Regions from separate parts of the Rahnella sp. RcJ3 genome, predicted to be linked through region 3. Evidence: predicted binding sites of a transcription regulator. Region 3 holds the regulator's gene; each other region holds the start of a gene.
What was found. The regulator LexA, encoded in region 3, represses DNA repair genes until DNA is damaged. The targets are predictions, from matches to a motif close to TNCTGTATGTACATACAGNA.
Positions count from the first base shown of each region.

Region 1: a site for LexA is predicted at 1,413-1,432, ahead of uvrB (excinuclease ABC subunit UvrB). Genes of this name have one in related genera too.
Region 2: a site for LexA is predicted at 1,916-1,935, ahead of umuD (translesion error-prone DNA polymerase V autoproteolytic subunit). Genes of this name have one in related genera too.

Region 1 covers NZ_QSNX01000001.1:386,022-389,307, forward strand. The annotation lists gene DXU84_RS01830 (ABC transporter ATP-binding protein) at 1-401, opposite strand, end outside; gene uvrB (excinuclease ABC subunit UvrB) at 1,558-3,286, shown strand, end outside.
Region 2 covers NZ_QSNX01000004.1:180,208-183,493, forward strand. The annotation lists gene DXU84_RS07275 (glycoside hydrolase family 1 protein) at 1-46, shown strand, start outside; gene umuC (translesion error-prone DNA polymerase V subunit UmuC) at 215-1,477, opposite strand; gene umuD (translesion error-prone DNA polymerase V autoproteolytic subunit) at 1,480-1,899, opposite strand; gene DXU84_RS07290 (S9 family peptidase) at 2,146-3,159, opposite strand.
Region 3 covers NZ_QSNX01000010.1:195,426-198,711, forward strand. The annotation lists gene dinF (MATE family efflux transporter DinF) at 1-752, opposite strand, end outside; gene lexA (transcriptional repressor LexA) at 1,051-1,659, opposite strand; gene DXU84_RS15160 (diacylglycerol kinase) at 1,779-2,147, opposite strand; gene plsB (glycerol-3-phosphate 1-O-acyltransferase PlsB) at 2,265-3,286, shown strand, end outside.

The sequences.
Region 1 (3,286 bases), on a different contig from region 3:
TTGCGCGCCCCCATCTCCTTTAATGTCGGAAACAGGTCATACACCTCTTCCGGCACGCGACGGGTCTTATTCCGGCTGGCCATCATGGCGATTTGCAGGTTTTCATCGACGCTCATCTGCGAAAAAATCTGCCGTCCCTGTGGCACATAACCAATCCCCATTTGCGCGCGGCTTTCGACCGGAAAATTCAGCAGACTTTGCGGCTCTTCGTCACGCGACTGCCAGGAGATGGCGCCGCTTTTCACCGGAAGATGCCCCATGATGCAGTTCACCAGCGTGGTTTTTCCCACGCCATTTCGCCCGATCAGGCAGGTACATTGACCGCGGTACAGTTCGAGATTGATATCCCACAGAATATGTTTTTGCCCATAATACTGATTAACTGATTTTACACTTAACATCAGACCTCCCTCCCGCACGGAGCCTTCCGCTGAACTTCATTTTGACGGCCACTGTCATATTTCTGACATTTATGTTCCGCTGTTAATGCCCCAACGCAGAATTTAATTCCGTTTGTTGACGGCTAACCTGACAGCATCAATTACAGATAAATCCCCCTTAATCAGTGATAAATGGGGTTAAGGGGCATTTCCTTGCGCTAAAAATGATTTTTCCTGCCTGAAAGCAGGGAAATTCTCATTTTTTATGGCGGGGCGAAAAAAGCAGTTCCGGCTGTCGCAACCTCCACATGCAGAGACGTTGCAACTCTCAGGCCAAGTTTGTAAAAACGGCCAGGGAAAGAGAAGTTACAGGGGTGTTAACAGGCGCGCCGCTGATGATTTCGGATTATTCATTAGCATTTCTGAGGTTTTTGAGATTACCCCATAAGGAGTAGTCCAGGCTGAACTGCACTTTGCCAGTGCCGTCTTCACTGTTTTTGGTGCAAACACATGGACAAACGTGAGCAAAAAATTCTGGTGAGATGCACTTTTGTTTTTTGCAAGAAACATCAGCCCAGAAATTTAGGCAAAATAGGCATAAATAAGGAGATAAAAAAGATAAAAAATAACTAAAAAAGACCTTTCAGACCCACGGAAGGCAAAATTCAGTTTTTTACCAACTCCCGCAGCGCGGGGCGTGCTGGGACTTATCCACTATTCCTGTGGATAACCTTGTGTATGAGAGTGAGAAAAGTTGCTACAGGCGAGTCAGCATGCGGGTTCCGCTTAGTTTGCCCGTATTCGCAGCTTTTTAATGATACTGTTTTTAATCAACGAGTTAGTTAAAAGCAATACAGCCGTAATTCGTTCGTCATAGTTGTGTCAATCTTCGTCAACCTGTGGTCAGAAAATGGAGGGAATGCGGATTTTGGGAAAAAATGTCATCTGATGGTGAGAATTCTCATTCGTCATATCCTAAAAAAGTGCAGCCTCGACAGCACGTTAAAACGCCAACACTTTTTATCGATTGGAAGCTGGTTTTATATACAGTATTATAGCGAAGGTAAAATCAGGGCTGGCAAAAATCGCGAAGTCTTTCATACTATTTTTCCGCAAACTGTTCACCCGTTCAGCGCGCACGGCCCTATGCATTCCCATTTCAGTCAGGTAGCCCGTCATGAGTAAAGAGTTCAAACTGCATTCCGAATTTAAACCGTCAGGTGACCAGCCTGAGGCGATACGCCGTCTGGAAGAAGGGCTGGAGAACGGACTGGCGCACCAGACATTGCTCGGGGTAACCGGTTCAGGAAAAACCTTTACCGTGGCGAATGTGATTGCGGATCTGAACCGTCCGACGATGGTGCTTGCCCCCAACAAAACGCTGGCCGCACAGTTATACGGCGAGATGAAAGAGTTCTTCCCGGAAAACGCCGTCGAATATTTCGTCTCTTACTATGACTATTATCAGCCTGAGGCGTATGTTCCGAGTTCCGATACCTTTATCGAAAAAGACGCCTCGGTGAACGAACACATTGAGCAGATGCGTCTTTCTGCCACCAAAGCGCTGCTCGAACGGCGCGATGTCATTGTGGTGGCCTCTGTTTCTGCGATTTACGGTCTGGGCGACCCGGACTTATACCTGAAAATGATGCTTCACCTGACCAAAGGGATGATTATCGATCAGCGTTCGATCCTGCGCCGTCTGGCGGAACTGCAATATGCACGCAACGATCAGGCTTTCCAGCGCAGTACTTTCCGCGTGCGTGGCGAAGTGATTGATGTGTTCCCGGCGGAATCGGACGATCTGGCGCTGCGCATTGAGTTATTTGATCAGGAAGTTGAACGCCTTTCGCTGTTTGATCCGCTGACAGGCCAGGTGCAGCATGAAGTGCCGCGTTTCACCATCTACCCGAAAACGCACTACGTCACGCCACGCGAACGTATTGTGCAGGCGATGGAAGAAATTAAAGTCGAACTGGCGGATCGCCGCAAAGTGTTGCTGGCCAACAACAAATTGCTGGAAGAACAGCGCATCAGCCAGCGTACGCAGTTTGATCTCGAAATGATGAACGAGCTGGGTTATTGCTCCGGTATCGAAAACTACTCACGTTATCTGTCTGGCCGCGGGCCGGGCGAGCCGCCGCCGACGCTGTTTGATTATTTGCCGGCTGACGGCCTGCTGATTGTCGATGAATCGCACGTCACCATTCCGCAAATCGGCGGTATGTACAAAGGCGACCGCTCGCGTAAAGAAACGCTGGTGGAATACGGTTTCCGCCTGCCTTCAGCGTTGGATAACCGCCCGATGCGCTTTGAGGAATTCGAAGCCCTGGCGCCGCAAAGTATTTATGTCTCGGCCACGCCGGGCAAATACGAGCTGGAGAAATCCGGTGACGATGTGGTCGATCAGGTCGTGCGTCCGACCGGTTTGCTGGATCCGATCATCGAAGTGCGACCGGTAACCACGCAGGTTGATGACCTGCTGTCTGAAATCCGCAAGCGTGTGGCGATTAACGAGCGTGTGCTGGTCACCACGCTCACCAAGCGTATGGCCGAGGATCTGACTGAGTATCTGGAGGAACACGGCGAGAAGGTGCGTTACCTGCACTCTGATATCGATACCGTCGAGCGCGTCGAGATTATCCGCGATTTGCGTCTGGGGGAATTTGACGTGCTGGTCGGCATCAACTTACTGCGCGAAGGGCTGGACATGCCGGAAGTGTCGCTGGTGGCGATTCTCGATGCGGACAAGGAAGGCTTCCTGCGTTCTGAACGTTCGCTTATCCAGACCATCGGCCGCGCGGCACGTAACCTCAACGGTAAAGCGATTCTGTACGGTGATAAAATTACCAATTCAATGGCCCGCGCCATTGAAGAAACCGAACGACGTCGCGCCAAACAGGAAG
Region 2 (3,286 bases), on a different contig from region 3:
CTGGTATCAGAAAGTGATCGAGACGAACGGCGCAGATATCAGCTGATATTCCCCCGCCAGGTTTGAAAACAGTCCGGGTGATAGCCGGACTGTTTTCACCGACCTTAAGTCAGCAAGTCATCGAAGACGCTGGCGCCGATTTTCGTGAGCGTGGCGAACGTGAGTGGCATTCATCAGAGGCTGTTTCCTTTCCTCGTGGCTTGCATGAATAATTTCACCTCGCCACTGGTAAGTCTGAATATCGGGTTGTGTAAGCGGGAGAAAGCATCTCCCGTTTCATCGCCCAGTTTTTTTCAATACCCTGTCCTGCAAACCAGATCTTTCCTTTCCCAGAGTTATTTAATTTATCGATAGCCTCCATTAACGCTGCACTGTTTTTTCGTGGAGCATTATCGTCAAATAAATTTAGCTGCGCTACTCCATTACTGAAAAAATCAGCCAACATAACGCCAGCCTTCATATATTGATGGCCATCAACCCATATTCTCTTCAGGGAGTTCGTGGCCGAACTTATAATGTCACGAGTATCATTAGAAGGGGTCAGTAGCTTCATGGATGCTTGATTTCCATAGTATGTTTCATTATGTGCGTGTGGGCTGGTATGAAGGAAAACACTAACGAAACGGCAGAACTGGCGCTCACTACGTAGTTTTTCTGATGCTCGCTCAGCATAGTCACAAATGGCTTGATGCATATCCGAATACTGAGTTATGCGGTTGCCAAAAGATCTACTGCAGATGATCTGTTGTTTTTCTGGTGCAAACTCTTCCGGTTCAAGACATTGTTCACCTCGAAGTTCACGAACAGTCCTTTCGAGAACAACATTGAAGTGTTTTCTTATTACCCATAATGAGCTTTCAGCCAGGTCAAGTGCTGTATTAATACCCATTGAATTAAGTTTCTTACTAATTCTCCGGCCAATACCCCAGACATCCTCAACAGAGATAATTGCCAGTAGCCTGCGCTGACGTTCAATATTCGATAAGTCGACAATGCCACCAGTGCCACGCCATTTCTTGGCTGCATGGTTAGCTAACTTTGCTAATGTCTTTGTTTGTGCAATACCAACCCCCACAGTTAATCCTGTATTTTTAAATACTCTATTTTTCATTTCATGACCGAAGCAATTTAGGGGCATGCAATTTATTACCCCAGATAAATTAACGAAGGCTTCGTCTATTGAGTAAACTTCGATCGAAGGAGACATTTCAGTTAGCGTCTGCATAACTCGCTCACTTAGATCGGCATAAAGTGCATAATTAGAACTGAATACATAAACCCTGGAGCTATATGTATTGTTTTTTATTTTAAAAAATGGCTCACCCATTTTAATACCAAGGGATTTTGCCTCGGCTGAGCGAGAAATAATACAGCCATCGTTATTGGAAACGACGACAACAGGCTTCCCCTGCAAGTCTGGCCGAAAAACAGTTTCGCAAGAAGTATAAAAACTATTTACGTCGATGAGAGCGAACATAATTATTTATGCGCCTTAATACTAAAAATGACCACTCCGAATATTTCTAATTCTTCTGCATTTTGAAATGAAATCGAAGAATAATCATCGTTGTGAGGTACTAGCTGTAGATAAGGATGAGTACGAAGTTCTTTCACGGTGAATTCACCTGAAACAGCAGCAATAACAATATCGCCATGTACGGCTGAAAGCGAGCGATCCACCACTAAAAGATCCCCATCACTGATGCCGGCGCCATGCATAGACTCCCCGCTAACTTTTATGAAGTAAGTGGCACTCGGATGTCTTATCAGCAATTTGTTGAGATCCAGTCTGTCCTCGACATAGTCCTGCGCTGGGCTCGGAAAGCCACAGGGCACTTTCTCAGAGAAGAGAGGAAGCATGACTGGTTGAGAAGCCTCAGTTGGTCGAATGAGCTGCATGATGTTGATCCCGATATACTGTGTTTATATACAGTATTGCTGAATGCAGCTAAGGATCAAGAAACTTGTGAAGCGATTCCTGAAAGTGCTTGAAGTGTCTGTTAATTTAGTTTGTGTGGTATCCAATATAGTTTTGTTGCTTAACTTAAATCCGGTTCAGCGAAACCGTAGCACTCTGACGGTAAGTCACCTCGGTCCCTGCTCTTCGATGAAGAACTGGCTTTCGGCACGTAATAAGAATGCAATTCAGTCCACACAGTTCTGATTCAGGATCCATGATGAGACAGTCCTGAGCGCCCCGGGCGAATATGAGTATCTCCCTGACAGCAGAAAAAGTCCCTGTTTCCACAAAGGCCACTGAGAAGCAAGCTGATAATCAAACCATTCGCTTCGTAAAAGTCCGTGAGTTGCCCCCGGCAACTGCCTGATACAGCGGGGAGTGCCCGCTGGTAGTGTTTTGGCCCAGACCGTGGCTGTTTCATCAGCGTCTACATTCCGGTCATCCTGGCCCATCAGAATTAATACCGGAGTATGTGTACCGGAAATATCTTTCGTCGCATCAGCCAGAGAATTCCTGCGTTCGAAGTCCTGGCGCGTACATTGGGAGTGGCAGGGGAGAACCGCTGCTTCTTCTGTAAACTGGCGGTCAAAAGCCACGGCTTCATGTTTTTTAGCATCCTGAATATCATTCAGGGAGCGACCTTCGACTTTAAGTCGTTGCCCTGTATAGTATATGCCCTGATTACGCCAGTTTATCGCCGCACCTATCAGCACAACAAACTCAGTTGTTGTCAGTTGGCTCGCCTGCGGTACAACCCAACCTGCCTGCGAGAACCCAAGATAACCTCCGCGACTTTTTTTCAGTTCCGGCTGTTCTCTCAGTTTTTTTAACGCCAAAACCGCCTCCTCTGCGCGATCTGACATTGTCTGTGCCAGCCAGTTACCTGTACTTTTATCCACACCAGGTTTATCCCATGAAAAAACGGCAATTCCCTGTGAGACAAGGAATTTAACCAATGGAATATATCCACCTTCTGACCAGCGGTCCTGAGGTCCGTCTCCATGAACTAAAAGCACAAACGGAGGAGAAACCTTACCTGGAGGCATAATCAACGTCCCCACCAGAACATCGTTATTATGCTTAAAAGATATAGAACGTTGTTGCCCGTACCCTGAAAGATCGAAATCATATAATCGGCTAAGCAAAAAAATAATGAGAACGACAATCATAATTGAAAATGACACAATATATTTAATCATGTATAGCTCTTTATAATTTATAAAATTAAATATCAGCCGACTTTTTTAATACTTTATAGAACAGGATGTCAATGACTTAAAATTCGAAGCTCCTGACAGTAATAATCTTGGTGCTGCTGTGGGCGTT
Region 3 (3,286 bases):
TCGCGGTTAAGCCCGAGAAGACGGCGCAAATTACCACGCCACGCGGAGGTGATTTCTGCGCCGGTGATACCGCGTCGTTTCATCACCCGCCAGACGAAATACAGCCCGATGAGTAGCGTGAAATACTCGGAGCTTGCCGTCGCCATGGCTGCGCCACGCACGTTCCAGCCCAGCCCGATCACCAGCCACAGATCCAGAATGATATTCAGCAAATTCCCGGCAATCAGCAAAATCACCGGCCCGCGAACGTACTGAATGCCGAGCAACCACCCGAGGATCACCAGATTCGCCAGTGAAGCCGGGGCGCTGAACCAGCGGATTTCGATAAACAGCCTCGCCTGTTCAAGCACGGGCTGGCTGCCGCCGACAATGTGAAACGCCAGCTCCATCAGCGGATGACGGAATACCACAATAATGACGCCCGCCAGTACAGCCAGAAGGAAGGGTTGTACAAAAGCACGCGCCAGAAGCTGATTATCTTTCGCGCCCAGCGCCTGAGCGGTCATGCCGGTGGTACTCATCCGCAGAAACAGTAAGAGCATAAAAAGGAAAGTGGTGATCATCGAACCCACAGCCACGCCGCCGAGATAATCCGGGCTGTCGAGATGACCGATCACTGCGGTATCCACCAGGCCGAGGAGTGGCACCGTGATATTGGAAAAAATCATCGGCAATGCCAGCATCCAGAGCGCTTTATCGGCAGGGCTTAAAAAGGTGTTTTTGAGTGTGTGTCGCAGGGAATGATGTTGCATAGAGAATCTCATGCCGGAGGTTCAGGTTATGCCTGTAAATGACATCGCCCCGAAAGGGGCGATGATGAGAGAAACGCATTTCTCTTTGAATTCACATGGATGCCAGAGGCGGCCGCCATCCATATTCAATTAGTTTTAGTCTTGTCTATCTGACACAGCAATTTCTGACTTAGTCATATCTGACCGAGTAATTCGAGTTATATCAAGGCGGCAACTAAGCGAACGCCGGGAGCATACACAAATATGTGACCGGGGTTCGCGAAGGCAGCCAACGCAGAGATAGCTCGAAGTACGAAGGTCAGATCCAGTCGCCGTTGCGGATAACACCTACGGCTAAGCCTTCAATGCTGAAATTCTGCTCGCGCAAATCCACCACGATCGGCTGAAACTCGCTGTTCTCTGGCAATAACTGCACCACACTGCCTTGTTTTTTCAGGCGTTTCACGGTGACCTCATCATCGATACGGGCCACCACAACCTGACCATTACGCACGTCTTGCGTTTTATGCACGGCCAGCAGATCGCCGTCAAGGATACCAATATCACGCATCGACATACCGCTGACACGCAGCAGGAAATCGGCGCTCGGCTTAAACATTGCCGGATCGATCTGATAGTGCCCTTCGATATGTTGCTGCGCCAGCAGCGGTTCACCGGCGGCAACGCGGCCAATCAGCGGTAAACCTTCTTCTTCTTCCATCAGCAGACGAATGCCGCGTGATGCACCGGAAACAATCTCAATAACACCTTTACGCGCCAGCGCTTTAAGATGCTCTTCCGCCGCATTGGGAGAACGGAACCCCAGACGTGATGCAATCTCTGCGCGGGTTGGTGGCATACCGGTGGTGGAGATATGATCGCGAATAAGGTCGTAGACCTCTTGTTGTCTGGTCGTTAAAGCTTTCATTCCGCCCCCTGGTTGTTTATACAGTCTTGCTGTGAGTATATACAGCTAAACGGTCAATGAAAACCTAAGATTGAATAAAAACAGGGCATAACGTTGATTCCTGGAATGCAGATTCCAAATCAGAACCATCGCGACCAAAAGATGCTGACCCAGACAAAAATCGCCAATATGATGGTCAGAAGTACGGCAGCAGAGCCGATATCTTTTGCGCGACCGGAAAGCACATGAAACTCAGGCCCGATGCGGTCTATTGCACATTCCACCGCGCTGTTGAGCAACTCCGTGACACAGACCAGCACGACGGATCCCACCAGCAGGATACGTTCAATGGTGCTGACATCAAGCCAGAAAGATAGCAAAATTAACGGGATAGCGACGCTGGCCTCCTGGCGAAATGCCGCTTCGTTTTGCCATGCCGCTTTGAATCCTTTCCAGGAATAGCCGGCCGCTTTATAAATTCGGGTAAATCCGGTGACTTGGTTCGCCATTTCGGGTACTGATCCTTAGAGTGTTTGCAGCATTTTAGCTTTTATATGACCACAGATCTCCACGGATCTTTCTGGTATCCTTGCGGCGAAATTGCTAACAAGAGGCTTCACGTTTTTATGTCAGGTTGGCGTAGACTTTATTACACATTATTGAATTTACCACTCTCATTGCTGGTAAAGAGCAAGGTCATACCTTCAGATCCGGTTACCGAGTTGCATTTAGACCCGACGCGGCCGATTTTGTACGTATTACCTTATAATTCCAAAGCCGATTTGCTGACGTTGCGTGCGCAATGTCTGGCGCAGAATCTGCCTGATCCTCTTATTCCGCTGGAAATTGACGGAACCCTGCTACCAAGCCATGTCTTTATAGCCGAAGGCCCGCGCGTATTCTCTTATTACACGCCGAAGCAGGAGTCCGTAAAGCTGTTCCACGACTACCTTGATTTGCACCGCAATAATCCGGATTTAGACATTCAGATGTTGCCGGTGTCGGTAATGTTTGGTCGTGCACCGGGCCGTGAAGGTCAGGACGACACGCCGCATCTGCGCGTGCTGAACGGTATCCAGAAATTTTTCGCTGTGCTGTGGCTGGGGCGGGACAGTTTCGTCCGTTTCTCCAATACCGTTTCCCTGCGTTATATGGCGACGGAACACGGCACAGATAAGACGATTGCTCAAAAACTGGCACGTGTGGCGCGGATGCATTTCTCCCGTCAGCGTCTGGCTGCGGTTGGTCCGCGCCTTCCGGCACGTCAGGATTTATTCAATAAATTGCTGGCCTCAAAAGCCATTGAGAAAGCGATTGAAGACGAAGCCCGCAGCAAGAAAATTTCCCACGAAAAAGCCCAACAAAACGCCATCGCCCTGATGGAAGAGATTGCCGCTGACTTCTCTTATGAAGCCGTGCGCCTCTCTGACCGTGTGCTGAGCTGGACGTGGAACCGTTTGTACAAAGGCATCAACGTTAATAATGCCGAGCGTGTACGCCAGTTAGCGCTGGACGGTCAGGAAATTGTGTATGTGCCTTGCCACCGCAGCCACATGGACTATCTGCTGCTGTCTTACGTGCTCTATCATCAGGGTCTGGTACCGCCGCATATTGCCGCCGGTATCAACCTGAATTTCTGGCCGGCTGG